One region of the Streptomyces sp. NPDC001381 genome, then DNA from elsewhere that is predicted to be linked to it. Evidence: predicted binding sites of a transcription regulator. Region 1 holds the regulator's gene; the other holds the start of a gene.
The links. The regulator HspR, encoded in region 1, represses chaperone genes until heat shock. The targets are predictions, from matches to a motif close to TTGAGNNNNNNNNNCTCAA.
Positions count from the first base shown of each region.

Region 2: lon (endopeptidase La) is a predicted target of HspR. The motif match lies at 4,231-4,249, and genes of this name have one in related genera.

Region 1 is NZ_JBIAWO010000004.1:611,890-626,373, reverse strand. It holds gene ACFY2L_RS21475 (pyridoxamine 5'-phosphate oxidase family protein) at 1-133, shown strand, start outside; gene ACFY2L_RS21470 (hypothetical protein) at 312-650, opposite strand; gene ACFY2L_RS21465 (hypothetical protein) at 653-859, opposite strand; gene ACFY2L_RS21460 (helix-turn-helix transcriptional regulator) at 973-1,956, shown strand; gene ACFY2L_RS21455 (LuxR C-terminal-related transcriptional regulator) at 1,984-3,015, shown strand; partial or broken gene ACFY2L_RS21450 (LuxR C-terminal-related transcriptional regulator) at 3,012-3,998, shown strand; gene ACFY2L_RS21445 (LuxR C-terminal-related transcriptional regulator) at 3,964-5,079, opposite strand; gene ACFY2L_RS21440 (hypothetical protein) at 5,370-5,771, shown strand; gene ACFY2L_RS21435 (substrate-binding domain-containing protein) at 5,776-6,885, opposite strand; gene ACFY2L_RS21430 (fibronectin type III domain-containing protein) at 7,205-8,908, shown strand; gene ACFY2L_RS21425 (PA14 domain-containing protein) at 9,082-11,058, shown strand; gene ACFY2L_RS21420 (heat shock protein transcriptional repressor HspR) at 11,123-11,569, opposite strand; gene dnaJ (molecular chaperone DnaJ) at 11,575-12,747, opposite strand; gene grpE (nucleotide exchange factor GrpE) at 12,781-13,449, opposite strand; gene dnaK (molecular chaperone DnaK) at 13,446-14,484, opposite strand, start outside.
Region 2 is NZ_JBIAWO010000003.1:184,404-198,887, forward strand. It holds gene ACFY2L_RS14420 (hypothetical protein) at 1-501, shown strand, start outside; gene ACFY2L_RS14425 (MarR family winged helix-turn-helix transcriptional regulator) at 1,111-1,590, opposite strand; gene lon (endopeptidase La) at 1,794-4,208, opposite strand; gene ACFY2L_RS14435 (GNAT family N-acetyltransferase) at 4,386-5,039, shown strand; gene ACFY2L_RS14440 (DUF5954 family protein) at 5,730-6,749, shown strand; gene ACFY2L_RS14445 (sulfatase) at 6,893-8,425, shown strand; gene ACFY2L_RS14450 (rhomboid-like protein) at 8,432-9,229, opposite strand; gene ACFY2L_RS14455 (spermidine synthase) at 9,457-10,167, shown strand; gene ACFY2L_RS14460 (response regulator transcription factor) at 10,290-11,030, shown strand; gene ACFY2L_RS14465 (sensor histidine kinase) at 11,027-12,139, shown strand; gene ACFY2L_RS14470 (multifunctional oxoglutarate decarboxylase/oxoglutarate dehydrogenase thiamine pyrophosphate-binding subunit/dihydrolipoyllysine-residue succinyltransferase subunit) at 12,454-14,484, shown strand, end outside.

The DNA of each region.
Region 1 (14,484 bases):
CGTCCGCACGGAGCCGGAGCGGGTCGCGGAGGCGGAACGGCGCTACGCGCAGCGGTACGGCAGGACCCCGCGGGTGAACCCGACGCGGGTGGTCGTCGAGATCGAGGTCGGGCGGGCGATGGGCCGCGGCTGACCGGAAAAAGGGCGGCGCGCCCGCCCACCCGCTCACCGGCGTTTTCCAGCCACCGCGCAAGCGCTCCGATACCGGGAAATGTCCCCAGAAACTGCAGCGGCGTCACCGTGTTCAGGTCACGGTGACGCCGCTGCGGGGGGAAGCACCTGAGGCGATCTGTTACGACGGGGGAATCGCGTCAGGCACTGCGGGGGGTGGCTGAGATGGTTCGCGGGGCGGCCTGGGGTGCCGGCTCCGCCAACTGATGGTCACGCTGGTCCAGGTTCACGAAGATCATTCCGTACCGGATCGCGCACCGTACGGGCTGCGGCGCCCCCCGAGGCCGCCGCAGGCACCGGTAGGCCCGCACGTCGTCCTCATCGTCCCGGGTGACGACCACCGGTTCTCCGAACACGGTCACCATCAACGAGTCACCGCTGTGGGGGATGGCGGTGACCAGGTCGATGAAGTGCCAGCCGGAGCGGTAGGCGGTGGCCATCTCGCGGCGGAAGGAGCGGTCGTCGGGAGGTGTCGTCATGGTCAGGCCCACACACTGTCGTCAGTGCCGACGGGAGTGTCGCCGTCGGCCACGACGGACGGCGGCGTGATCGCCCACACACTGTCCGCCCGCAGGTCACCCTTCGCGTCCGAGAGGCCACTCAGCGATCCGAAGGCCACAACGGCGGAGAAGGCGGCGACAAGCACCGAGCGAAGCATTCTCTTACCCATAGTCGGCTTCGTCCTCACTTGAAGGTCCCCTCTTCCCCCGTCGACTAAGACGATGGCTCATTCGGGCACGTCATGGCCACACGATCGGTGCATCATGTTCCTGCACGTTCAGGACCCTGGGGGGTGGAGATTTGGCAACGAATCGGACTAAAGCGAAACATCCCCATGCCGTGACCGCGCTCTGCGAGGAGGGTAGCCGTCTGTATGTGGATGCTCTGCGGACGGGACGTATAGCTCGTGCGGACGTCGAGGCCGCCCCCTGCCTGATGGAGTTCGCCCTTTTGCATCCCGATCCGGACGACGCGAACTGGCTGCGCCCGGTTCCCCCCGCGGTCGCCCTGGCGCAGCGCCTCAACCCGCTCGAGCGCGAGATCACCGAGCGCCGCCGCGCCTCCATCGAACTGGCCGACGCCTTCGAGCCGTTCATGGCGCTGAGCGCCCAGGTCACGGCGTCCACGCACTCCATCACCGTGCTGGAGGGACTCGACCGGATCAACGCGGCGCTGGACCTGGCCACGTCCCAGTGCCAGAACGAGATGCTGACGGTCCAGCCGAGCGGCCACCGCCCCGAACGCAGACTCATCGAGGGCCTGGAGCGGGACCGGCCGCTGATCGAACGCGGCGTCAGAATCCGTACGCTGTACCAGCACACGGCCCGGTACAGCCCCGAAAAACTCGCCTATGTCGACCAGTTCGCCGACGGCAAGGTCGAATACCGGACCATCGACGAACTGGTGGAGCGGCTCATCATCTGCGACGAGGCGGTCGCGTTCATCCCCATCAGCGACGACCGGCAGGTCGCCCTGGAACTGCGCCACCCGGGCCTCGTCGGCTACCTCATCAAGGTGTTCGAGTTCATGTGGGGCCGCGCGGTCCCGCTGCGCGCCGGCGTCCCCTACGAGACCGACCCGGACGGCATCACCGACATCCAGCACTCCATCGCCAAACTCCTCGTCGAGGGCCATGTCGACGAGGCCATCGCCCGCCGCCTGGGCATGAACGTGCGCACCTGCCGGGCCCACATCGCCAAGCTGGCCACCGCCCTGGGCAGCGGCAGCCGGGCCCAGCTCGGCTACCTCATAGCCCAGTCCGGAATCCTGGACCGGGACCAGTGAGGTGACGAGCGACCGAAGAGGACGCCGGTGACGAGCGAGGCGCACGGACACGACGACGCGGAACCGCCCCCCGCCCCCCATGTGCGGCACGGCGTGGAGGAGCTGTGCCCCGAGGGCGCGCGGCTGTACGAACTCGCCCTGACCGAGGGCCGCGTCACCGCCCGCGAGGCCGAACAGGCCCGCTGCCTCCTCGAGTTCGGCCTGCTGCACCCCGCTCTGGAGGACCCCGGGCTCCTCGAACCGGTCGCCCCCACCGTCGCCCTCCACCGCCACCTGGTGACGACACAGGAGCGCATCGCGCGCGAACGGCGGCGCGAGGCCCGGCTGGTGGACACCTTCGACGCCTTCCTGCGCCTCGGCGATCGGGCACCCGGGTTCGCGCACACCCCGGCCATCAGCCTCCTCGACGGGCAGGGCCCGATCAACCTGGCCCTCACCCAGGCGATCGCGGAAGCCCGCGAGGAACTCCTCGCCATCCAGCCGCGCCGCGAACAGCGCGGCGGCCGGCCCAGCTCCCACGACCAGGCCATGGCCCGTGACCAGGCCTTCCTGGACCGCGGCGGCCGCATCCGCACCCTCTACCACCACACCACGCGCCACGACCCGAGCGTCCTGGCCCGTTACGAGCAGCTCCGCGGCGACGCCCAGGCCCGCACCCTCGACGAGGTCACCGACCGTCTCATCGTCATCGACCGCACGGTCGCCTTCCTCCCCGCCAACAAGGAGCGCACCCTCGCCCTGGAGGTGCGTCACCCCGCGCTGATCGAGTACTTCGCCACCACCTTCGAACGCCTCTGGCACCTCGCCACCCCCATGCACCCCGAGGCCGTCCGCCAGCCCACCCTGAACGGCGTGACACCCCGTCAACGGGCCATCGCCACCCTCCTCGTGGAGGGCCTCACCGACGCCGTGATCGCCGACCGGCTCGGCATGAACATCCGCACCGCCCGCGTCCACATCGCCAAACTCGCCGCCACCCTCGGCAGCGAGAGCCGCGCCCAGCTCGGCTACCTCATCGCACGCTCAGGAATCCTCGACCAGGAAAGGGACCCGCCGTGAACGCGCCGCCGCACCCCCACCACGGGGTGGCAGAACTCTGCGCCGAGGGCACACTGCTCTACGAACGTGCCCTGCGCGAGGGCCACCTCGCGGCCGCCGACGCCGGTCCCGCCCCCTGTCTGCTCGAACTCGGCCTCCTCCACCCGGCCGTCGACGACCTGGACCGGCTCGAGCCCGTCGCCCCCGCCGTCGCCCTGCACCGCCAGCTGAACACCACCGCGGCCCGGATCGCCGACGAACGGCGCCGCGAGGAGCGGCTGACCGCGCTCTTCGAACCCCTCATGCGCCTCACCGGCAGCCGCACCGCCCCCCGGGAGTCCGCCGCCCTGCGCGTCCTCAGCGGCACCGAACGGATCAACCAGGCCATCACCGAAGCCATGGACGAGATGCGCCGGGAACTGCTGTGCATCCAGCCCCGGAGCGGCCTCGACGGCGAACGCGCCGCCACCGCCGAGGCGATCGCCCTCCAGCGCGACCAGGCGGTGCTCGACCGGGGCTGCCGTATCCGCACGCTCTACCAGCACACCACCCGGCACATCCAGAGCATCATCGGCCACTACGAGCAGCTGAACGGCGACGCCGAGGCCCGCGGCCTGGACGAGGTCACCGACCGCCTCATCATCGTCGACCGCACGGTCGCCTTCCTCCCCGCCGACGAGGACGGCTCCCTCGCCCTCGAAGTCCGCCACCCGGCCCTGGTCACCTATCTGGCCACCGCCTTCGACCGCTTCTGGCGGCTGGCCACCCCCATGTACCCCGAGGCCGTCCAACGGCCCTCCCTCAACGGCGTCACCCCCCGTCAGCGGGCCATCGCCACCCTCCTCGTCGAGGGCCACACCGACGCCGTGATCGCCGCGCGGCTCGGCATGAACATCCGCACCGCCCGCGTCCACATCGCCAAACTCGCCGCCACCCTCGGCAGCGAGAGCCGCGCCCAGCTCGGCTACCTCATCGGCCGGTCGGGGATCCTCGACCAGGAAGAGCACCCGGAACCGCCGCACCCGGCACAGCGGCACCGGGAAGCGGCCCCGGAGCAGGATCCGGCACCGCGCCCGGCACCGGCACGCTGAGCTCGCTCGCGTCCACCGGCCCGTCCAGCCCCACCTGGGCGATCCGCACCCCCAGCTGGGTGCGGCTCGCCGCGCCCAGCGTCTCCGACAGCCGGGCGATGTGGGCGCGGCAGGTGCGGACGCTGATGCCGAGCCGCTCGGCGATCACCGCGTCCTGGTGGCCCTCCGCCAGCAGCGCGGCGATGGACTGCTCACGATGGGAGATGCCCTCGATGCGCGGGTCGGGGAGCGGGGCGGTGAGCGGGATGCCGAGCCGCCACAGCCGCTCGAAGACCGTGACCAGGTAGGCGATCAGCGCGGGGTGGCGCAGCTCCAGCGCCATCGTGCGGTCGGTGTTCGCCGGGATGAAGGCCACCGTGCGGTCGAAGAGGATCAGCCGGTCGATGACCTCGTCCAGGGTGCGCGCCTCCACCGCGTCGCCCATCAGCTCCAGGTAGTTCAGCAGGCCCTGGCCGTGCCGCGCCACATGGTTGTACAGGTCGCGCATCCGCACGCCCCGGCCGCGCAGCTCCAGCGCCCGGTGCAGGCCCTCCGACAGTTCGTGCTCGCGCCGGATGCCGCCCGGCTGCACCGTCAGGACCTCGGTCGTGCACGCCTCGGTCGCCTGGTCCAGGGCCGCCTGGATACGGGAGGCGCCGTCCAGGACCCGGATCGCCGCGCCCTCCCCGGCCGGCCCGCCCGGTGCGGGTCCGCCCAGCCCGGCGTACCACTCGAAGGCGGCGACCGCCGAGCCCATCCGCCGCTCGCTCGCGCTCACCTCGTCGTGGAGGCCGCGCAGCAGCCGGGTCATGACCTCCTGCGGGGAGGTCGGCACCAGCCAGTCCATGTCGTCGGGGTCGGGGTGCAGCAGGGCCAGCTCCAGCAGGCACGGAACCGGCTCGGCGTCACGGCGCGGCACACGCCCCCGCCGTACGGCCCGGGAATACACGCGATCCCCGGCCTCGCACAGTCGGTCAGCACCGTGAGGATGCTCCTCCGTCCCGTGCCCGGCCATCGCCCATCCCACCCCCGCTTGACGCCCCTCTTGTCGCCGCTCCGCAGCGCAACTATGCGCGGGTCGGACCGGCTCCGCAACACGGCTCCCCCGGCCAGGGCAGCGGAAAACCACTCATATAACCGGGTTTCTCCCGGCCTCCGCCCCCCGCACTGCAACAAGCTGATGGTGGTGCGCGTGCGAAGAGGCAGGCATGGTTGATTCCACTTCCCCCCGGGTGCTCCGCACCCGGGACGGTCCGGCCGGGCGACGGGGGAGTTCGGCCGGACCCGGGAACTCACCCGAAGGGCGTGTGCGCTCCCGGAAACCGCCGGGACGCCTTCGCGGGCGAGGAGCGGCCCTGGCCGATGGACCTCGTGCCCACGATCCTCGACGCCGTCGAGTGGGAGCTCGTACAACGCGGCGTCGCGCAGAGAGTCAGGGCCCTGGAGGCCTGCCTCGTGCTGAGGGCGAGGAAGGCCGCGGAGGGCCTGGACCCGCACGAGACGGCGGTGGCCGGCTCCTCCCTGGTCGCCGACCGGGTGTCCTGCCTGCCCGGCGCCACCGGCGTGAACACCCCGGCCACCGAGACCAGGGAGCGGGGCGCCGGGGTCTGCCAGGACATCGGCCACGTCACCCCGCACAAGGGCGTCTACCGGGGCGTGGCCGGCGGCCCGCCGGAGGTGACGGCCGAGTTCACCCGGGTGGCGTGAGGGTCTACTTCAGGCCGATGGTGTTGCAGGCCTGCTTGTAGGCGGCGGTGCAGATGTCGGACACCTTGTAGATGCCGTCCGCGACGACGGTCTTCTTGATGTTGCTCCGGGTCAGCGCGACCACGGTCACCAGCTTGGCCGGGATGTCCTTGTTCGTGGGGCTGTCGATCTTGTCGCGGGTGAGGGCCTCGAACTGCAGCTCGCGGCCCTGGACCTTGGCGACGGCGGCCTCCGCGGCGGCCTCTGCCTCGCCCGCGTACGGCTTGTAGACGGTCATGTACTGCTCGCCGCTGACGATCCGCTGCACGGCCGCCAGCTCGGCGTCCTGGCCGGTGATGGGGGGCAGGTCGCTGTCGCTGACGCCCGCGGCCTCGAAGGCCTTGATGATGCCGCCGGCCATGGCGTCGTTGGCGGAGTAGACGGCGGCGATGTTGCTCTTGCCGATCTTCTGGATCGCCTGGGTCATGTGGGCCTGGGCGATCTCCGGCTTCCAGCCGTCGGTGTCGTAGGTCGCGGCGATCGTCACCCGGCCGCTGAGCTCGTTCATCGCCCCCTGCTTGAACTGGGCGGCGTTCGGGTCGGTGGGCGAGCCGTTGATCATGACGATTTCGTCGGCGGTGTCGGCGGTGCCGAGCGCCTCGGTGATGGAACGGCCCTGCACCTCGCCGACGAGTTCGTTGTCGAAGGAGACGTAGGCGTCGATCGGTCCCTCGGCGAGACGGTCGTAGGCGATGACCGGGATGCCCGCCTCCTTGGCCTTCTTCACCATGGACGCGATCTTGTGGGAGTCCACCGCGTCGAGCAGGATGCAGTCGACCTTCTGGTCGATCATCTTCTGCATCTGGGTGTTCTGCTTCGTCACGCTGTTCTCGGCGTTGGCGTACTCGGTCTTGCCCTTGCCGTTCGTCAGGGAGGCGACCTTCGCCTTGATGATCGGGTAGTCGAACTCCGCGTACCGGGTGTTCGTCGCCTCCGGCATCAGCACACCGATGGTGATGTCGTCGGTCCGGGTCGGTGTCGCGTCGCTGCTGCCCTCCGAGGCCCCCAGCATCCCGCATCCCGCGAGCGAGAGGGACATCGTGGAGGCGACCACGGCTATGGCGATACGACGCATGGAGGGGCTCACTTCAGGTGCGTTCGGTGCGATCCGGACATGGGTGCTTCATGCTGACCCAGGTGTCTGAAAAGACAACGCGGCGGCGGCCGCCCCAGTCAAGCAAAACTACTTAACGAAGTAGCAACATCACCCTCCGCTCAGCGGGTGAAGACGCATGGAGACGGAGCGAAGAGGGTACGGAACACTCTTTACGGGCTCTCCTCAAAGCCGGCGTCACGAACGGGCAAAGAGCCCTACAACCACCACCGGTCCTCGCGAGTCGTGATCACGACGGGCTTTTGTCGAACGCGTCCGCCCTTCCCGACCAGAGGATCGAATGAAGCCAGCCAGACTCGCGACGGTCGTCGTGCTCGCCACGACCGGCGGTCTCCTCACCGCCGCCACCGCCGCGCCCGCCTCGGCCGCGACGAACTGCACCTCCCCGGTGTACAAGCGTCAATTCTTCGCGAACACCACCTTTTCGGGCACCCCGAAGAAGACGGACTGCGACGCGACGATCAGCGAGAGCTGGGGCACGAAGGCCCCCGCCTCCGGTCTGCCCACGAACGCCTTCGGCGTCCGCTGGACGGTGACACGGGACTTCGGCTCCGGCGGCCCCTTCACCTTCGCGGTGTCGGCCCAGGACGGCGTCCGCGTCTACCTCGACGACGTCCGCAGGATCGACGTCTGGAAGAACGTCTCCTCGACCGTCTCCAGGACCCTCGACCTCACGATCCCCAAGGGCAGTCACACCCTCCGCGTGGACTACGTGAACTGGACCGGCGGCGCCAACGTCAAGTTCACCTACGCGCCCCGCACCTCGGCGACGGTCGACAGGACCGGACCGCTCACGCCGACGGGCCTCGCGGTCGCCTACGACCCCACGACCGGTCAGGCCAGGCTCGGCTGGGCGAAGAACAAGGAGATGGACCTCGCCGGCTACCGGGTCTACCGGCGCCCCGCCGACGGCTCCACCTGGACCCGGCTGGTCTCCACCGCCTCCACCGCGTACACCGACACCACGCTCCCGGTGAACGGCGCGGCCTACCTCTACGAACTGCGCGCCTACGACACGGCCGGGAACGAGTCGGCGGGCACCGCCGCCAGGACCGTCACCACGGTCGACCGGACCGCGCCCGCCGCGCCCGTCCAGCGTCCCACCGCGAGCGAACCGGAAGGGCTCCGGGTCGCCTGGGGCGAGGTCGCGGGGGCCACGTCGTACCGCGTGTACCGGGCGGCGAGCCCGAGCGGCGCCTACACCCGGATCGGCACCACCGACCGAACCTCGTACCTGGACTCCACCGCCGTGCAGGGCACCAGCCACTACTACCGCGTCACCGCACTGGACGCGGCGGGCAACGAGTCCGCGCAGTCCGGCGCCGTGGTCGGCACGCTCCGGGACGTCACCCCGCCGTCCGCCGTCACCGGGGTGACGGTCACTCCCACCGCGTACGGCTTCGAGGTGCGCTGGGACCCCAACCCGACCGCGGACCTGGAGAGTTACACCGTCCGCCGCGGTGTGCTCTGGGGCGACGAGGGGGACGAACAGGTCTGCTCCCTGTACCCGGGCTACTCCGTGCCCGCCGGCACCACCTCCTACGCCTACACCACCCTCCCCGACGGCGAGGAGACCTGCTTCATCGTCGACGCCCTCGACCACGCCACGAACTCGTCGTTCGCATCGACCGGCGAGGCACAGATCGTCGTCGCCACCGAGCTCGACATGACGCCCGGCGTGGCCACGCCCGAGGGGTCGCCGCTGGGGCTCACGGCCGAGGCGGCCGAGGGCGACGAGGGCAACCGGCTGACCTGGCACGGGCTCGCCGACTCGGCTCCGGAACAGGCCGGCGGCTACCGCGTCCACCGCTGGAACCCGCAGACCTCCGCCTACGAGACGATCGCCGAGCTCCCCAGCGGGGCCCTGGAGTACTTCGACACCGGCGTGCCGCGCGGGACCACCTCCTTCTACTGGGTCACGGCGGTGGCCGAGGACGGTTCCGAGTCCCTGCCGGCGGACGACTGGACGGTCACCGCGCCGTAGCGGACGGCGGCGGGCCCCTCAGCCCCCGCCGGGCCCGTCAGCCCCCGCCCCGGCCGGTCGTTCAGCGGCGGCCCGCTGATTCACAGGAAGACCCGCACAAACCCGCGCCGCCCCCACCGGTCGTGATCGTCGTCAGACCTTTCCCGGCCGACGACATCACGACCGAGGAGCTCATGATCCCCACCAGACGCACCACCGCGGCCGCCGCGACCGCGGTGGTGCTCGCCTCCGTCGGCGGCCTGCTCACAGCCGTCGCCGTGCCCGCCTCCGCCGCCACCACCTGCACCTCCCCCGGGTACAAGCGGCAGCTCTTCGCGAACACCACGTTCAAGGGCACCCCGAAGAAGACCGACTGCGACAGCGCGATCGACCAGAGCTGGAGCGGCGCCCCCGCCTCCGGCCTCCCGAAGGACGGCTTCGGCGTCCGCTGGACCGTCACCCGCGACTTCGGCTCCGGCGGCCCCTTCACCCTCACCGCCTCCGGCACGGACGGCGTCCGTGTCCACCTGGACGGCATCCGGAAGATCAACCTGTGGTCCGACACGACGGGTTCACGCTCGAAGAGCCTGAACGTGACGATGCCCGGGGGCAGGCACACCCTGCGCGTCGACTACGTCAACTGGACCGGCGCCGCCAAGGTGAAGGTCGGCTACGCCCCCCGCACCGACGCGACCGTGGACAAGGTCGAGCCGCTCGCCCCGGCCGGCTTCGCCGCCACCTACACCGACGCCACCCAGCAGGCGAAACTGAGCTGGCGGAAGAACGCCGAGATGGACCTGGCGAGATACCGGGTCTACCGGCGGGTGGCCGGCACGACCGGCTGGCAGATCCTGAGCAGCCCGGGGACCACCGTCACCTCGTACACGGACACTCCGCCCGCCACCGGGGAGACGTACGAGTACCTGCTCCGGGCGTTCGACAAGGCCGGCAACCACTCGGCCGACACCGCGACCGCCTCCGTGACCAGCCTCGCCGTCACCACGCCGACCGGCTTCACCGTGACCGGCACGGACACCGGGATCGCCGTGGGCTGGGACGCGGTGCCCGGGGCGGTCAGCTACCGGGTGGCCCGCTACTCCGGCGACCCCGGCAAGAGCTGGCAGACCACCGCCACCTCGTTGAACGACACCGGGGTGACCCGCTCCACCAGGAACACGTACCACGTCGCCGCGGTCGACGCGAGCGGCCGGGTCACCGCCTACACCGCGGCGAGGACCGCCCGCCGTCTGGTGGCCGCCCCCACGATCGGCCAGGCGTTCCCGCGGGCCAGCGCGGTCACCGTGACCTGGGACGCCGACTGGAAGTCCGGCGGCTCCTACACGGGCTTCCGCGTCTACCGCGCCGAGGGCACGAGCACCGACTGGACCGAGGTGACCGACCGGTGCGGGTGGTACGAGCGCGAACTCGCCGACGGCAGCGACCAGTTGCTGTGCACCGACTGGTCGGCGGTCGCCCGCACCGCCTATCGGTACACGGTCAGCGGCTTCGACAGCAGCGGCGACGAAGGCCTGCGCAGCGGCGAGGTGACGGCCACCGCCGGCACCGACGGTCAGGCGCCCGCGGCTCCGGCGACCGTGACCGCCGCCGCCGAGGACTGGGGCACCACCGTGAGCTGGTCGCAGGTGGCCGACGCCGACCTGTACCGGTACACCGTGTGGCGCGGCACGACCGTCGACGGCGCCTGCACGGACACCGAGAAGCTCGGCTACACGGCCGTGACCGCGACCACTTACCAGGACGTCGACGTCGCGGACGGTGAGAACCTCTGCTACGTCGTCCGGCCGGTCGACTTCGCCGAGAACGTCGGCGCCGGCACCACGGCCGACGTCACGGAGCACGATCTGCGGCCCACGGTGGAGACCCCCGCAGGGGCCACGCACGCCGCCTCCGCGCCGCTCTCCAGCTCCGGCAGTGTGCAGGTGAGCGGCTGGTCGCCCGCGGGCACGGAGGAGTACGAGCGGTTCCGAGCCGCCCGCTGGAACCCGCTGACCGCCACCTTCGACGCCCTTCCGGACTCGGACCACGAGCCGCTCCACGACGAGAACGCCCCGACCGGAACATCCCTGTGGTACCAGGTCGTCGGGGTGCGCGAGGACGGCACGACCTCCCTGCCGGTCCTGGTGAGCGTGGCCGTACCGCCGTCCTCCTGACGGTACGACGAGGGGCCCGGGGGATCAGGTGATCCTCCGGGCCCCTTCACGCGTGTGCCGTCGGTCAGTCCTTCGGCTTCTTCGGCCGCCACACCACCAGCGCGCTGGTCTGCTGGACCTCCTGGTACGGGACCAGGTCCCGGCGGTAGGAGGCGTGGACCGCCGCCTCGCGCTGCTGCATCGCCGCCGCCGCGCCCTCCAGGGCGTCCTGGAGCTCCGCGACCCTGGACTGGAGGGCGGCGACCTGGTTCTCCAGTTCGATGATGCGCTTGATGCCGGCCAGGTTGATGCCCTCGTCCTGCGACAACTGCTGGACGGTGCGCAGCAGTTCGATGTCGCGGGCCGAGTAGCGGCGGCCCCGGCCGGCGGTGCGGTCGGGGGAGACCAGGCCCAGGCGGTCGTACTGGCGCAGCGTCTGCGGATGCAGGCCGGAGAGCTGGGCCGCCACCGAGATGACGTAGACCGGGGTCTCCTCGGTCAGCTCATACGGATTACGCCGACGGCCGTCCATCACTCTCAAGCTCCCTTCGCGGCCTCGAACAGCTCAGCCCGCGGGTCCTCGCCCGCGGTCGCCTCGCGATACGCCTCGAGCGCGTCACGAGCCTTCCCCGTCACGTCCTTCGGGACACTCACCTCGACGGTGACCAGCAGGTCGCCGCGGGTGCCGTCCTTGCGGACCGCGCCCTTGCCCCGCGCCCGCATGGTGCGGCCGTTGGGGGTGCCGGGCGGCAGCTTCAGGGTCAGGGACGGGCCCCCGAGGGTGGGGACCCTGATCTCGCCGCCCAGGGCCGCCTCGGCGAACGTCACGGGCACCGTCACCGTCAGGTTGTCGTCCTTGCGGCCGAAGACCGGGTGGCTCCCGACGTGGACGACGACGTAGAGGTCGCCCGCGGGGCCGCCGCGCTCGCCCGGGGCGCCCTTGCCGCGCAGCCGGATGCGCTGCCCGTCCGTCACCCCGGCGGGGATGCGGACCTGCATGGTCCTGGACGACTTGGCGCGGCCGCTGCCCTTGCACTCCAGGCAGGGGTGCTCGGCGATCAGTCCGCGTCCCTTGCAGTCCGGGCAGGGGTCGGTGAGGGAGAAGCCTCCGCCCGAACCCCGCGCGACCTGGCCGGTGCCGACACAGGTCGGGCACACGCGCGGCGTGCCGTTCTTGTCGCCGGTGCCGGAGCACGCCTTGCACGGGGACTGCGAGGACATGCGCAGCGGGACCGTCGCGCCCTCGATCGCCTCCGTGAAGGTCAGGGTGACCTCGGTGTCGATGTCCTGGCCGCGCCGGGGCTGGGTACGGGAGGTACCCGTGCCGCCGCGGTTGAACAGGCCCCCGAAGACGTCCCCGATGCCGCCGCCGAAGCCGCCCGGGCTTCCGCCCTGGGCGCCGCCGCCGAAGAGGTCGCCCAGGTCGAAGTTGAAGGAGCCGCCGGCGCCCGGCCCGGGGCGGAAGCCGCCGTTGCCGAAGAGGGCGCGTGCTTCGTCGTACTCCTTGCGCTTCTTGGGGTCGCCGAGGACGTCGTTCGCCTCGGAGATCTCCTTGAAGCGCTCCTCCGCCTTGGCGTTGCCCTTGTTGGCGTCCGGGTGGAACTCGCGGGCGAGCTTCCGGTACGCCTTCTTGATCTCGGCCTCGGTGGCGTCCTTGGGGACGCCGAGGACCTTGTAGAAGTCCTTCTCGATGAAGTCCTTGGTGCTCATCCTCGACGTCCCTCCTCTCTCATCGGTTCAAGCTCAGCCCTCGTCCGGGCCACCGCTCTCCTTGTCGTCCGCCGTCTCGGCCGGGGCCGCGTCCGAGGACTCGGCCTTCACCGTCTGGGCCCCGGGCTGGGGCTCGGCGACGGCCACCCGCGCGGGGCGGATGGTGCGCTCGCCGATCCGGTACCCGGGCTGCAGAATCGCCACGCACGTCGTCTCGGTGACGTCGGGCGCGTACGAGTGCATCAGGGCCTCGTGGATCGTCGGGTCGAAGGGCTCGCCCTCCTTGCCGAACTGCTGCAGACCCATCTTGGCCGCCACGGTCTCCAGCGACTCGGCGACGGACTTGAAGCCGCCGACGAGCTCGCCGTGCTCGCGGGCGCGGCCGATGTCGTCGAGCACGGGCAGGAGTTCGGTCAGGAGGTTCGCGATGGCGATCTCCTTGACCGCGATCCGGTCGCGCTCGACCCGGCGGCGGTAGTTCTGGTACTCGGCCTGGAGGCGCTGGAGATCCGCGGTGCGCTCGCCGAGGGCGGTGCGCACCTGGTCCAGCTGGGCCACCAGACCCGCTGTCTGGTTCGCGTCCCCGGCCGGGGCCGCCCCCTCCCCCGAGGAGGGGGAGGCGGCCTTCGGCTCGGCGTCGTCAGGGGTGGCGCCGGAGGGGACGTCGGGCTTCTCCTCGAAGCCCGGGGTCTCCTCCGTCACGCGGCACCGTCCTTGCGCTCGTCGTCCACGATCTCGGCGTCCACGACGTCGTCGTCGGCCTTCGGGGCGTCACCCGCGCCGCCGGCGGTGGCCTGCGCGGACTGGGCGTCGGCGTACATGGCCTGGCCGAGCTTCTGCGAGACGGCCGCGACCTTCTCGGTGGCGGTACGGATCTCGGCGGTGTCCTCGCCCTTGAGCTTCTCCTTCAGCTCGGCGACGGCGGACTCGACCTCGGTCTTGATCTCGCCGGGGACCTTGTCCTCGTTGTCCTTGAGGAACTTCTCGGTCTGGTAGACGAGCTGCTCGCCCTGGTTGCGGGCCTCGGCGGCCTCGCGGCGGCGGTGGTCCTCGTCCGCGTACTGCTCGGCCTCCTGGCGCATGCGGTCGACCTCGTCCTTCGGCAGCGAGGAGCCGCCGGTGACGGTCATCTTCTGCTCCTTGCCCGTGCCGAGGTCCTTCGCGGTCACGTGCATGATGCCGTTGGCGTCGATGTCGAAGGAGACCTCGATCTGCGGGACGCCACGCGGGGCCGGCGGCAGACCGGTCAGCTCGAACATGCCGAGCTTCTTGTTGTACGCCGCGATCTCGCGCTCGCCCTGGTAGACCTGGATCTGCACCGACGGCTGGTTGTCCTCGGCCGTCGTGAAGATCTCGGACCGCTTGGTCGGGATCGTGGTGTTGCGCTCGATGAGCTTGGTCATGATGCCGCCCTTGGTCTCGATGCCGAGGGACAGCGGGGTCACGTCGAGGAGCAGGACGTCCTTGACCTCACCCTTGAGGACACCGGCCTGGAGCGAGGCGCCGATGGCGACGACCTCGTCCGGGTTCACACCCTTGTTGGCGTCCTTGCCGCCGGTCAGCTCCTTGACGAGCTCGGCGACGGCGGGCATACGGGTCGAACCGCCGACGAGAACGACGTGGTCGATCTCGGAGAGGTTGATGCCGGCGTCCTTGATGACGTTGTGGAACGGCGTCTTGCAGCGCTCCAGAAGGTCCGCGGTCAGCTGCTGGAACTGGGCGCGGGTGAGCTTCTCG
Region 2 (14,484 bases), on a different contig from region 1:
TCTCACCCGCGTACCCCGCAGGCGACGGTGGCCCTCGCGCGCTGGTCACCCGAGTCAGTGGAGTACCTGGTGCTGTCCGACGCGACGCTGTTGCTGGCCTCCCCCGACGGCGGGGTCACCCCGGTCCTCGACGACCGGCTGGCCCGGCTGCCGCGCGAGCTGCTCAGGAGCGCGGAGTTCGTCGACGGCACGCTGCGCAACCGGGAGGGCGGCTTCTTCACGGCCGCCGCGGACCCTGCCGTGGCCGGGCGGGCGGTGACCGGAAGCGTGCCGCGCGCCGCGGCCGGCGCCCTGGCCGCCCTGTCGGACGGGGCGGCCCGCTGGGCGGAGACCTTCCGCGAGGGTGACTGGGCGGACCTGTTCACCCTCGTGCGGGGGAAGGGGGCGCGGGCGCTGGTGGACCGCGTACGGGAGCTGGAGCGGGCGGACGGCGCCGAGCGGCTGTTCCTGGGGCGCGCGAAGACGCACGACGACGCGACGGTGGTGCTCGTGGAGCCATGAAGCCGCCGCCTGCTTCATGGCGCCCCGGTTCCAGCCCTCGATCCCCTTCTCCCTGCCCGCTTCCGACCCTCGGTCCCCTTCTCCGCGCCCGCTTCCGACCCTCGGTCCCCTTCTCCCTGCCCGCTTCCGACCCTCGGCTGCTCTCCCCCGCGCCCGGTGCGAGGTGGTGCCGGTCCGCGGGCGTCCCGGGCGTCGAGCCGCTCCCCCGGCCCGGATGTGGGGCGCCGGGCTGCTCTCCCCACGCGCCGGTCCCGGCCGTCGGCCTGCTCTTCCACGCGCCGATTCAGGTCGTACCGGCGGCTTCTCCAGACCCGGATGCGGGCCGACCGGCTGCCTTCCCACGCGCCGGTAGACGGAAGCGCCGGTCCACGGGCGTCCCAGCCGTCGGGCTGCTCCCCCAGGCCCGGACACGGGGCGCCGGGATGCTCTCCCACGCGCCGGTAGACGGAAGCGCCGGTCCACGGGCGTCCCGGTCGTCGGGCTGCTCCTCCCGGCCCGGACGCGGGGCGCCGGGATGCTCTCCCGCGTCCCGGTCCCGGTCGTCGCGCTGCTTCCGGTCGCACGGTCCGGCCGGCGGGGCGCTGGCCAGGGCAGGGGGGAGGCCGTCGGCTATTTCTCCATGCCCCGGTTCAGCTGGTGGAGCAGGCGGGCCAGCTCCGCGACCTCCCGCCGGTCCCAGTGCGAGAAGTGGCTGACGTACCGCTCGCGGCGGGCCTCGCGGACCCTGCTCACCCGGCTGCGGCCCTCCTCCGTGAGGTCGACCAGCCAGGCGCGGCCGTCCGCCGGGTCGGGTTCGCGGGCGATCAGACCGAGCTGCTCCAGGGCGCGCAGCTGGCGGGACATGGTGGCCTTGCCGACGCCGATGTAGGCGGCCAGCTCGGTGGCGCGCTGGCGGCCGCACTCCTCCAGCCGGACGAGGAGGCCGTACGCGGCGGACTCCAGGTCGGGGTGGACTTCGCGGGCCATCTCGCCCTGGTTGGCGCGGGCGCGGCGGAACAGCACGGTGAGCTCCCGCTCCAGGGAGAGGAACTCCCGGTCGTCCTGGTCCACCCCGCGCGGCGACGCGTCGCCGTTCGCTTCCTCGTGCACGTCAGCACACTCCTGTTTCCGCCGGTTCCCGTCATGGCCGCGGCTCTTCAAGTATTTCGCAGGCACGGACCGATGGCGGTTCCCGGGAACACCCCCACCTGCGTGTCTACGGGCGTAGCCTTCCATGGGCCGTCCGGGGGACGGCGAAGGCCCGGATCTCCCTCACGAAGAACCCGGGCCTCGCCTTCATCCGGTCACGTCCGTCACGCCGCGACCGGAACCTCCGGCGTCGCGCCGTTCGCGGCGGGCGCGAGCGCCAGTTCCAGGACCTGGCGGACGTCGGTGACGGCGTGGACGTCGAGCTTGTCCAGGACCTCCGCCGGGACGTCGTCCAGGTCGGGTTCGTTGCGCTTGGGGATGACGACCGTCTTCACTCCCGCGCGGTGGGCGGCGAGCAGCTTCTGCTTGACGCCGCCGATCGGCAGGACCCGTCCGGTCAGGGAGACCTCGCCGGTCATCGCCACGTCCGTGCGGACCAGCCGCCCTGAGAGCAGGGACGCGAGGGCCGTCGTCATCGTGATGCCGGCGCTCGGGCCGTCCTTGGGGACCGCGCCCGCCGGGAAGTGGATGTGCACACCCCGGTCCTTGAGGTCGCCGACGGGCAGCTCCAGCTCGGCGCCGTGCGACCGCAGGAAGCTCAGCGCGATCTGCGCCGACTCCTTCATCACGTCCCCGAGCTGACCGGTCAGGGTCAGGCCCGCCGCGCCCGTCTCCGGGTCGGCCAGGGAGGCCTCGACGTAGAGGACGTCACCGCCCGCGCCGGTGACCGCGAGTCCCGTCGCCACGCCGGGCACGGCCGTGCGGCGCTCGGCCGGGTCCTGGGCGGACTCGGGCACGTGGTGCGGCCGGCCGATCAGCGCGCGCAGGTCGGCGTCCGTGATGGTGAAGGGCAGCTCCCGTTCGCCCAGTTCGTGCTGGGCGGCGACCTTGCGCAGCAGCCGGGCGACGGTCCGCTCCAGGGTGCGCACGCCCGCCTCGCGGGTGTACTCGCCGGCCAGCTTGCGCAGGGCGCTCTCGTCGAGGACGACCTCGTCCTCGGCCAGGCCCGCCCGCTCCAGCTGGCGCGGGAGCAGGTGGTCGCGGGCGATGACGACCTTCTCGTCCTCGGTGTAGCCGTCGAGGCGGACCAGCTCCATACGGTCGAGCAGGGCCTCCGGGATGGCCTCCAGGACGTTGGCGGTGGCCAGGAAGACCACGTCCGACAGGTCCAGCTCCACCTCCAGGTAGTGGTCCCGGAAGGTGTGGTTCTGCGCGGGGTCGAGGACCTCCAGCAGGGCGGCCGCCGGGTCGCCCCGGAAGTCGGAGCCCACCTTGTCGATCTCGTCCAGCAGGACCACCGGGTTCATGGACCCGGCCTCCTTGATGGCGCGGACGATCCGGCCGGGCAGCGCGCCGACGTACGTACGGCGGTGACCGCGGATCTCGGCCTCGTCGCGGACGCCGCCGAGGGCGACGCGGACGAACTTGCGGCCCATGGCGTGCGCGACGGACTCGCCGAGGCTGGTCTTGCCGACGCCGGGCGGGCCGACGAGCGCCAGGACGGCACCGCCGCGCCGGCCGCCGACGACACCGAGGCCACGCTCGCTGCGGCGCTTGCGCACGGCCAGGTACTCGGTGATGCGCTCCTTCACGTCCTCCAGGCCCGCGTGCTCGGCGTCGAGGACGGCCTTGGCGCCCTGGATGTCGTACCGGTCCTCGGTCCGTTCGTTCCACGGCAGTTCGAGGACGGTGTCCAGCCAGGTGCGGATCCATGAGCCCTCGGGCGACTGGTCGCTGGACCGCTCCAGCTTGTCGACCTCCTTGAGGGCGGCCTCGCGGACCTTCCCGGGCAGGTCGGCGGCCTCGACGCGGGCGCGGTAGTCGTCGGACTCCTCGCCCTCCTGCTCGCCGTTGAGCTCGCGCAGTTCCTTGCGGACGGCTTCGAGCTGGCGGCGCAACAGGAACTCGCGCTGCTGCTTGTCGACGCCTTCCTGGACGTCCTTGGCGATGGTCTCGGCGACCTCCTGCTCGGCGAGGTGGTCGCGCAGTTGCTGGGTGGCGAGCTTCAGGCGGGCCACCGGGTCGGTGGTCTCCAGGAGCTCCACCTTCTGCTCGGTGGTGAGGAACGGCGAGTAGCCGGAGTTGTCGGCGAGCGCGGAGACGTCGTCGATGGCCTGGACGCGGTCGACGACCTGCCAGGCGCCGCGCTTGCGCAGCCAGGCGGTGGCGAGCGCCTTGTACTCCTTGACCAGCTCGGCGACGTGACCGGGCAGGGGCTCGGGCACGCTCTGGTCGATCGTCGTGGCCTCGACCCACAGGGCGGCGCCGGGGCCGGTGGTGCCGGCGCCGATCCGCACGCGGCCGCGGCCGCGGATCAGCGCGCCCGGGTCGCCGTCGGCCAGCCGGCCGACCTGCTCGACGGTGCCCAGCACACCCGTGCCCGCGTACGCCCCGTCGATGCGGGGCACGAGGAGCACCTTCGGCTTCCCCGGCTCCGAGCGGGCGGCGGCCTGGGCGGCCTCCACCGCGGCGCGTACGTCGGTGTCGTTGAGGTCCAGCGGAACCACCATGCCGGGGAGCACGACCTCGTCGTCGAGCGGCAGTACGGGCAGGGTGAGCGATGCGGACGTCGATGCCATGATCTCCCCTTCGGCAGTCAAGTTGAGCTTTGCCGACTCAATGCACATGAGCCTTGGAATGTTCCCCGCACCGCCGCCCGTTCGCTGTGGGCGATCACGACGGCCGGGAAGCGTGGGGTCGCTTACGGTCCTCTGTAATAACCGAGATGCTATCCCATCCATTACCAAGAGGTGGAAATGAACCGTTTCGTCGAGGCTTGGGTGGACGGCTGGGTCGTCTCGCGCGGGGCGGCGCCGCCCGTGACCGAGCCGTGGGGCTGGACCGTCGACGTGGGAACGGGAACGCATCACGTCACCCGGCACGTCCTCGGCGCGACGAACGACGCCGTCGAGGAGGCGACCGTGCGGAAGGTGGCCGGGGCCGTGACCGGCGCGGGGGTCTGGATGAAGGTGTTCGCCGACCCCGCGGTCGTCGGCGGCCGGCTGGGGGCGCGCTGGTGGATCGACCCCGAGCCGGGCCACCTGATGACCGCCACGCTGACGGACACCCCGCCGGGCCCTCTCCCGGCCGGCCACCGGCAGCGCACCTGGTCGATCGGTGGCGTGACCCGCACGATGATCGTCGCGCCGGACGGCTCCCTGGCCGCGCGCGGGCAGATCGCACCGACCGGCGCGACGGCGGTCGTCGACCAGATCGAGACGTCCCCCGCCCACCGCCGCCGCGGCCTCGGCACCCTCGTCATGCGCACCCTGCACCGAGCGGCCGTCGCCCAGGGCGCCCGCACCGGCATCCTGGGCGCCACACCGGAGGGACGCACCCTGTACGAGTCCCTGGGCTGGCGGGCGGAGGCCCCTCTGACGAGCGCGCGGTTCATGGGGGCGGAGGACTGAGAGGCGGCGGGCGCAACGGGGGCGGGCGCGGCTCGGGGAGCCGCCGGGGAAGACAGGTGCGGGCAGCCCGGGGCAGGTGAGCGGAGCGGCACCGGACTCCCGGCGCGGGACGGAGGCGGGCCGGGGCGGAACACTCGGTCGCCATCCCGGGCCGGGGCGCGGGTCGGGTGTCCGGGGCCAGGCACTGAAGGGCGGCCGGACGGCCCGAGCGAGCGGCTGGGACGACTCGGGCGAGGAGTGGGGACGCGCGAGCCTGATCTCCCGAGCGAGGATGTCTACGGGCTGGAACACTCGGGGCGACAGCCTCCCGAACAGGCCGACCCCGAAGCAATCGGGGCGGCCACTGCGGGAGCAGGCAGGGTGGGGCACTCGGGGCGGGATGAACGGCCGGGGCACGGGACGGAGGCGTTCCAGGTCCCGGCGTGGCCCGGGAAACCGGGCGGAGCGCCCGGGGCAGCGACAGCCGGTGCAGGCCGGGCGGGGTGCCCGGGGCGGGGTGAGCGGCCGGGGCGCGGGGCGGGGGTGTTCGCGGCCGGTCGGGAGGCGGGTGCGGGGGTGGGGCGCTCGGGGGCGCGTTCGAAGGGGGTTCGGGGCGGTGTGCGCCTGCTTCGCTCCTGGCTTTCCTTTTGGGGGTCTTTCAGTTCCGGCATTCGGGCCGAAGTGGTTGCGCCCCGCGACCACAATGCGCGTATGACCGATGACTGGAAGCGACGACTCGACGCGCTGCACGCGGAGTTGGTGCTCCGGGACGACCCCGTCGCCTGGGTGATGGAGGCGGACGCCGTGGAGGCCACCCGGCGCTACCCGCACATCGCCCTGCGCGGGCCCGTCTTCGGTGTCGCCGTCCGGGACCCCGCGGGCGCCGACCCGCGCTGGCGGGTGCTGAAGCCGGTGGTGGACGGCATGCCCCAGCAGGCCAGGGACGGGCTGAACTCGCACCTGTGGTTCACGGCGAAGGACGGCACCGACGACCCGGCCGCTCGGCGCGCGCTGCTCGCGGCGGTGTCGGTGCTGGAGCACGCCCCGGCCGACGAGGTGGAGGCGCTGGGGGTGCGCTACCGCGTCGTACGCGGGGACGAGTTCGCCCGGACCGGCGACGACGGCCTGGAGCCGCCCCGGCCCACCGATCCGGAGCCCGTGTCCGGGCTGTGGGAGGAGCGGGCCGTCGTCCCGTCCCCGGACGTGGGCTTCGCCCTGGATGCCGGCCGGGACGAGGGCCCGATGGCGGGCGCCCTGCGCCTGGGGCTGCGCGACTTCGTGTACACGGACACCCGCTTCCCCGCCGACGTGCTCGCGGACTCCGCGCGGGCGGTCGCCACGCATCCGGACGTGGTGCGGCTGCCCGTCGGCTTCGCGGTGGCCGAGCGCGGCGACACCGGCTGGACGCCGTGCGGTTCCCTGCACCCGACCCCGCACGACGCGCGCCGCGCGCTCTACGACGGGATGTCCCGGGTCTGGGCGATGCTGTACCGCTACGACGCCCGGAAGAAGGCCCGTTACGCACGCGCCGCCGAGGAGTTCCGGGCGGCCGGCCGGGCCGACGAGGCGAGGGTGGAGGACCGGCTGTTCCGGGTCTGCCGCGTCGAGCGCATGGTCCGTATGGGCCCCGACGGCCCCGAGCCGCCCCGTCCGTCGGACGTCGACGAGTACGGCCCGACGAAGATCCACCCGACCCTGCGCGAGGACGGCACCGTCCGCCACGAAGACTGAACCGCCCGCCGGGCCGCCATACCCTCGCAAGGCCTCCGCCGCATCCCCGCAACAGAATTCACAGGCAACTCACGCACACTGCCAGCCGGTTCACAGTGAGCAAGCCACCCGGAACACGGGCACAACGGGGCCAGGGGGACGACATGAACGACACTTCCGAGACGGGCGACGCGCGCCGGCCGAGGCGCCGCACCCTCGTCGCCGGAGCCACCGCGATCGCGGCCGCGGCGGTCACCGCCACCCTGGATGTACGCGAGAGCCGCTCCGCCGGCGACGTGTCGGCCCGGGCCGCGGCCACCCCCGCCCCGGCCGTGCGCAGAAGCGCGACCCCGGCGCCCTCCCCCTCCCCCACGCCCACCGCCGGCCCGCGCGCCCGTTCCGACCGCCGTCCGAACATCCTCTTCGTCCTCACCGACGACCAGCCCAAGGGCACCGACTGGGCGCTGCGGCAGACCCTCGACTGGCTGGGCCGCGACGGCGTCACCTTCGAGCGCGCGCACGCCAACACCCCGCTGTGCGCGCCGTCCAGGGCGTCGATCATGTCCGGGCGGTACGCCCACCACCACGGGGTCCTCGACACCCGCCACCCCGCCCACCTGGACCAGCACACCACCGTCCAGCGTCAGTTGCGGGAGGCCGGCTACCGCACCGGTCTGTTCGGCAAGTACCTCAACTACTGGCGTCCCGCCGACGACCCGCCCCACTTCGACGAGTGGCTCCTCCAGGAACCGGTCGCCTACACCGACGGCCACTACAACGACGGCGGCACCGTCCGGACCATCCCCGGGTACGACACCACCGTCATCAAGGACCGCGCCCTCGCCTTCATCGAGAAGTCCCGTACGGACGAACGCCCCTGGTTCGCGTACGTCGCCCCGCGCGCGGCGCACGAGGTGAACGTCCCGGACAGGAAGTACGCCCACACGCGCGTGCCCGCCTGGGACGGACGCCCCTCGGTCTTCGAGACCGCCCGGGCCGACAAGGCCGACAAGCCCCCGTTCCTGCGCGCCGCGCACCACTCCTTCGACGAGGGCAGGGCCCTGCGCGCCCGCCAGATGCGCACCCTGCTCTCCGTGGACGACGCGATGCGCGACTTCCGCGACAAGCTGCGTGAGCTGGGACAGCTGGAGAACACGCTGGTGCTGTTCACGAGCGACCACGGCCTGTGCTGGGGCGACCACGGCTGGCTGCGCAAGTCGGTGCCGTACCGGCCGAGCCTGGAGGTGCCGTTCCTGATGTCGTGGCCGGCCGGCGGCCTGGCCGGGGGCGGCACGGACGACCGCCTCACCTGCCACGTCGACATCGCGCCCACCTTCCTGGCCGCGGCCGGCGTCACCCCCGACACCCCGCACGACGGCCACTCCCTCCTCGACCCCCGCAACGACCGTCACCACGTCCTCGCCGAGTGGTGGTGGAACCGGCAGGACAAGGTGCCGATCCACAGCTGGGCCTCGTGGGTGGGCAAGAGCGAGCAGTACACCGAGTACCACCGGGGCCGCCTGGACGCCGACGGCCGCCCGCGGGGTTCCGGCGAGGTCCTCTTCCGCGAGTACTACGACCTGCGCGCGGATCCGTACCAGCTGGCCAACCTGCTGCACGGGGCGACCGCGGCGCAGGAGCGGCGGTGGGGGATCCCCGGGCTGGCCCGGGAGCTCGCGGCGGCGCGAGGGGTCTGACGGCCGTCAGGCGGCTGCGGCTGCGCCGCGGCCGGTCGCCTCGCGCCGCCACCGCCGCACCCACGGCCACGTCCCCACCCCTGTCACCAGGGCGATCAGATGGCCCCAGTTGGTCAGGGGGTCGCTGAAGGCGATCAGGTCCTGGAGCAGCATGCCGCCGAACGCGGCGAGCAGCGGCCACCGCAGCCAGGGCGGCAGCAGCCCGGCCAGGGCGCCCACGCTCGCGGCGACGCCGAAGCTGATGCCGTAGTCGAGGCGGTGCAGCGAGCTGTCGGGCAGATGGCCGACCAGGACGGCCAGGCCGACGGGGGCCTCGGTCGCGAGGGTGGCCAGGACGTGGCCGAGCAGGAAGACGACGGCCGTCCGGGCACCGCCGACACGTCGTTCCAGCGCGCTGAGGACGACCAGGAAACCGAGCGTGAAGGGGGAGGCGAAACCGCCGGCCACCCACAGCGCGCTGGCCACCAGCACCGGGACCGGGGCGCGCAGCAGATGGGCCACGTCGGTGCTGGAGCCCTGGTGGAGGGCGTGCACGAGGGCGGGGTCGGCGTGGGCGGTGACGTAGGAGGTGACGGCGAGGACGGCGGCGTAGGACAGGGTGAAGGGGACGGGGACGCGGGGGAGCCGGTGCCGGAGGCCCGGGCGCGGGTCAGCGGGCGCCCCGGCGGGAGGGCCGGTGGGCACATCGGCGGGGGCGGCGATGGGCGGCTCGGCCGGTCGCGGTGCGCGCTGGCCGGGGATGCCGTCCAGGAGTCCGCGGGCACCGGGAAGGGGCGGGCTCGTACGGGCCACCGTGGGTTCCACTGTGAGGCGCTCCTTCCGTTTCACCCCACCCTTCGTGCCCGGCCCGCGCCGTGTCTGTGACCGGCGCCACGTGGCAGCCGATTCACAGGAAGCTCTGAGACTTCCCGAGGTTCCACGACGTTCAGCGCACAGGAGTTCGTCAGCGTCACACCCGCCCCTCACCCCCGTCCGACCGGCCGTCCGCGGAATGCGTCAACGAACCGTCAGGGGAGTGCCAGGATGGGCCGATGTCCACCTCGTACGACATCAACGACCTGCCCGAAGTGCTCGACCGTCGCGAGGGGCCGCACGGCGAGATCGTGTTACGCCGGCACGGCGAGCTGCTCCAGATCATCGCCAACGGCTGCTTCCTGATGGACACCTCCGACGGCCGCTCGGAGCGGCTGCTCGTGGACGCCGCGCTGGCCGCGCTGGGGAAGGAGGACGACGTCCGTCCGGCACCCGCCCTGCTGCTCGGCGGCCTGGGTGTCGGGTTCTCGCTCGCACACGCCGCCGCCGACCCGCGCTGGGGATCGGTCACCGTCGTGGAGCGCGAGCGGGCCGTCGTCGACTGGCACCGGGACGGCCCGTTGTCCGCCGTGTCCGCGCGGGCTTTCGCCGATCCGCGCACGAAGATCGTGGAAGCGGACCTGCTGGATTACGTCAATGAGACATCCGACACGTTCGACGCGGTGTGCCTGGACATCGACAACGGGCCCGGCTGGACCGTCACCGAGGGCAACGACAGCCTGTACTCCCCGGCCGGACTCGCGGGCTGTGCAAGGGTGTTGACACCCGGTGGCGTCCTGGCCGTCTGGTCCGCGCAGCCCTCTCCGGAATTCGAGGGAACCTTGGGGAATGCCGGGTTCCAACAGGTGCGTACCGAAGAGATCCCCGTTGCCCGAGGCGTGCCGGACGTCGTCCACCTCGCCGTCCGCCCCGCCGTCGGACCTGGATAGCAATGGCGAGGTGACTCCGGGTACGTTGCATGCCTGACGCCGATCATTTACGCGTCAACCGCAGTCATGCGCAGACAAGGGATCACCCCACTGATTCCGGAAAGCACACTCAGGGGCGGGCGATGGAGCAGACACACACCTCGCACAACGGCACGACGACGGCGACCCCGGGCGCGCAGCGACGCGTTCTGGTGGTCGAGGACGACCCGACCATCGTCGACGCCATCGCGGCCCGCCTGCGCGCCGAGGGATTCCTCGTGCAAACGGCGGGCGACGGTCCGGCGGCCGTCGACACCGCCGAGGCCTGGCAGCCCGATCTGCTGATCCTCGACATCATGCTGCCCGGCTTCGACGGTCTGGAGGTCTGCCGCCGCGTGCAGGCCGCCCGTCCGGTGCCGGTGCTCATGCTCACCGCGCGCGACGACGAGACCGACATGCTGGTCGGGCTCGGCGTGGGCGCCGACGACTACATGACCAAGCCGTTCTCGATGCGGGAGCTCGCGGCACGCGTGCACGTGCTGCTGCGCCGGGTGGAGCGGGCCGCGATCGCGGCCACCACGCCGCGCAGCGGGATCCTGCGCCTGGGCGAGCTGGAGATCGACCACGCGCAGCGCCGGGTGCGGGTGCGCTCGGAGGACGTGCACCTCACGCCCACCGAGTTCGACCTGCTGGTCTGCCTGGCGAACACGCCGCGCGCGGTGCTCTCCCGCGAGCAGCTCCTCGCCGAGGTCTGGGACTGGGCGGACGCCTCCGGCACCCGCACGGTCGACAGCCACATCAAGGCGCTGCGCCGGAAGATCGGCGCCGAGCGGATCCGCACGGTGCACGGCGTGGGCTACGCGCTGGAGACCCCGACGGCATGAGCGGCGCGGACGGACCGAGAAGCCCCGGCTCCGGACAGGGGGAGCCCTGGGGCGGCGTACGCCCGTTCTCGATCAAGACCAAGCTGGGTGCGCTCGTCGTCATCTCGGTGCTGATCACCACGGGTCTTTCGATGATCGCGGTGCACACCAAGACGGAGCTGCGCTTCATCACGGTCTTCTCGATGATCGCCACACTGCTGATCACGCAGTTCGTGGCCCATTCGCTCACCGCGCCGCTGGACGAGATGAACGCGGTCGCCCGTTCCATCTCGCACGGCGACTACACCCGCCGGGTGCTCGAGAACCGTCGTGACGAGCTGGGCGACCTGGCCCAGACGATCAACGTCATGGCGGACGAGCTGGAGGCGCAGGACCGTCAGCGCAAGGAGCTGGTGGCGAACGTCTCGCACGAGCTGCGCACGCCCATCGCGGGCCTGCGTGCCGTCCTGGAGAACGTGGTCGACGGCATCGCCGAGGCCGACCCCGAGACGATGCGTACGGCGCTGAAGCAGACGGAGCGGCTCGGGCGGCTGGTGGAGACGCTGCTGGACCTGTCCCGCCTCGACAACGGCGTCGTTCCGCTGCGCAAACGCCGTTTCGAGGTGTGGCCGTACCTGTCGGGCGTGCTGAAGGAGGCCAACATGGTCGCCTCGGCGCGCGCGACGATGGGCTCGGGCGGCGCTCACACGCGTACGGACGTCCATCTGCATCTGGACGTCACCCCGCCGGAGCTGACCGCGCACGCGGACCCGGAGCGCATCCACCAGGTCGTGGCGAACCTGATCGACAACGCGGTCAAGCACAGTCCGCCGCACGGCCGGGTGACGGTCAAGGCGCGGCGCGGCGCGCTGCCGGAGTCGCTGGAGCTGGAGGTCCTGGACGAGGGCCCCGGCATTCCGCGTTCGGAGTGGCACCGCGTGTTCGAGCGGTTCAACCGCGGAGCGGTCCGCCGGCCGCACGGTCCGGGCAGCGACGGCGGTACGGGTCTGGGCCTGGCGATCGCCCGCTGGGCGGTGGATCTGCACGGCGGCCGGATCGGAGTGGCCGAATCCGAGCGGGGTTGCCGGATTCTTGTCACTCTTCCGGGAGAGTCATCTCTGCCAAGTTGACGTAAAGTGCGAACCGGAGCCACAAGATCCACCAGGTGTCCGCGCTGCCGGACACGTGTGATCAGGCACGGGACCGGTGCAGGTCGGCACGGGTTCGCACGGGTCCGCACGCCAGGCGTGCGCGACCTGCGTCAACGCACCCTTTTTCAGAGCGCAACCGCGCTTGTTTCCCGCCATTTCCACCCCCGAAACACGCATTCCGATGTGACTTACGCGACGATGGACCGGCCCGACCTGACCTTCACGGTCTTGGAGGCGTAGCCTTTATTCCCGCTGTCCATCACCTTGTGAAGCGGAAGAGGGCGGTTGCCGCCGTGTCGCCACAGTCCCCCAGTAACTCGAGCATCTCGACCGACGCAGACCAAGCGGGCAAGAACCCCGCAGCCGCGTTCGGTCCGAACGAGTGGCTCGTCGACGAGATCTATCAGCAGTACCTCCAGGACCCGAATTCCGTAGACCGTGCCTGGTGGGACTTCTTCGCCGACTACAAGCCGGGGGCGGCCACTCCCTCGGCTCCGGCGGGTACTGCGGCCGCGGGGGCCGCAGGGACCACCACCACGAGCCCGGCGCCCGCCGCCCCGGCCGCCTCCGTACCGGCCCCGGCCCCGGCCGCCGCCCCGAAGGCCGCCGCGCCCGCCCCGGCCGCTCCCGCTCCGGCGAAGGCCGCCCCGGCCCCCGCGAAGCCGGCCGCCGCCGCGAAGGCCGCGCCCGCCGCCGCGGCCCCCGAGGGCCCGGAGCTGATCACGCTGCGCGGTCCCGCCGCCGCGGTCGCCAAGAACATGAACGCCTCCCTGGAGCTGCCGACCGCCACCTCGGTCCGCGCGGTCCCGGTGAAGCTGCTGTTCGACAACCGCATCGTCATCAACAACCACCTCAAGCGGGCCCGGGGCGGGAAGATCTCCTTCACGCACCTGATCGGCTTCGCGATGGTGCAGGCCATCAAGGCCATGCCGTCGATGAACTGGCACTACGCGGAGAAGGACGGGAAGCCCACCCTCGTCAAGCCGCCGCACGTCAACTTCGGCCTGGCCATCGACCTGGTGAAGCCCAACGGCGACCGCCAGCTCGTCGTCGCCGGCATCAAGAAGGCCGAGACGCTGAACTTCTTCGAGTTCTGGCAGGCCTACGAGGACATCGTCCGCCGCGCCCGCGACGGCAAGCTGACGATGGACGACTTCACCGGTGTCACGGTCTCCCTGACCAACCCCGGCGGTCTGGGCACCGTCCACTCCGTGCCGCGCCTGATGCCCGGCCAGTCGGTGATCATGGGCGTCGGCTCCATGGACTACCCGGCGGAGTTCCAGGGCACCAGCCAGGACACCCTGAACAAGCTCGGCATCTCGAAGGTCATGACGCTCACGTCGACCTACGACCACCGGGTCATCCAGGGCGCCGCCTCCGGCGAGTTCCTGCGGATCGTCGCGAACCTCCTCCTCGGCGAGCAGGGCTTCTACGACGACATCTTCGAGGCGCTGCGCATCCCCTACGAGCCGGTCCGCTGGCTCAAGGACATCGACGCCAGCCACGACGACGACGTCACCAAGGCCGCCCGGGTCTTCGAGCTGATCCACTCCTACCGGGTCCGCGGCCACGTCATGGCCGACACCGACCCGCTGGAGTACCGCCAGCGCAAGCACCCCGACCTGGACATCACCGAGCACGGCCTCACCCTGTGGGACCTGGAGCGCGAGTTCGCCGTCGGCGGCTTCGCCGGCAAGTCCCTGATGAAGCTGCGCGACATCCTCGGCGTGCTGCGCGACTCGTACTGCCGCACCACCGGCGTCGAGTTCATGCACATCCAGGACCCCAAGCAGCGCAAGTGGATCCAGGACCGCATCGAGCGCCCGCACACCAAGCCGGAGCGTGAGGAGCAGCTGCGCATCCTGCGCCGGCTGAACGCCGCGGAGGCCTTCGAGACCTTCCTGCAGACGAAGTACGTCGGCCAGAAGCGCTTCTCCCTGGAGGGCGGCGAGTCCGTCATCCCGCTGCTGGACGCGGTGCTGGACAGCGCGGCCGAGTCCCGCCTGGACGAGGTCGTCATCGGCATGGCCCACCGCGGCCGCCTGAACGTCCTGGCGAACATCGTCGGCAAGTCGTACGCGCAGATCTTCCGCGAGTTCGAGGGCAACCTCGACCCGAAGTCGATGCACGGCTCCGGCGACGTGAAGTACCACCTGGGCGCCGAGGGCACCTTCACCGGCCTGGACGGCGAGCAGATCAAGGTCAGCCTGGTCGCGAACCCCTCGCACCTGGAGGCCGTGGACCCGGTCCTGGAGGGCGTCGCGCGCGCCAAGCAGGACATCATCAACAAGGGCGGCACGGACTTCACCGTCCTGCCGGTGGCC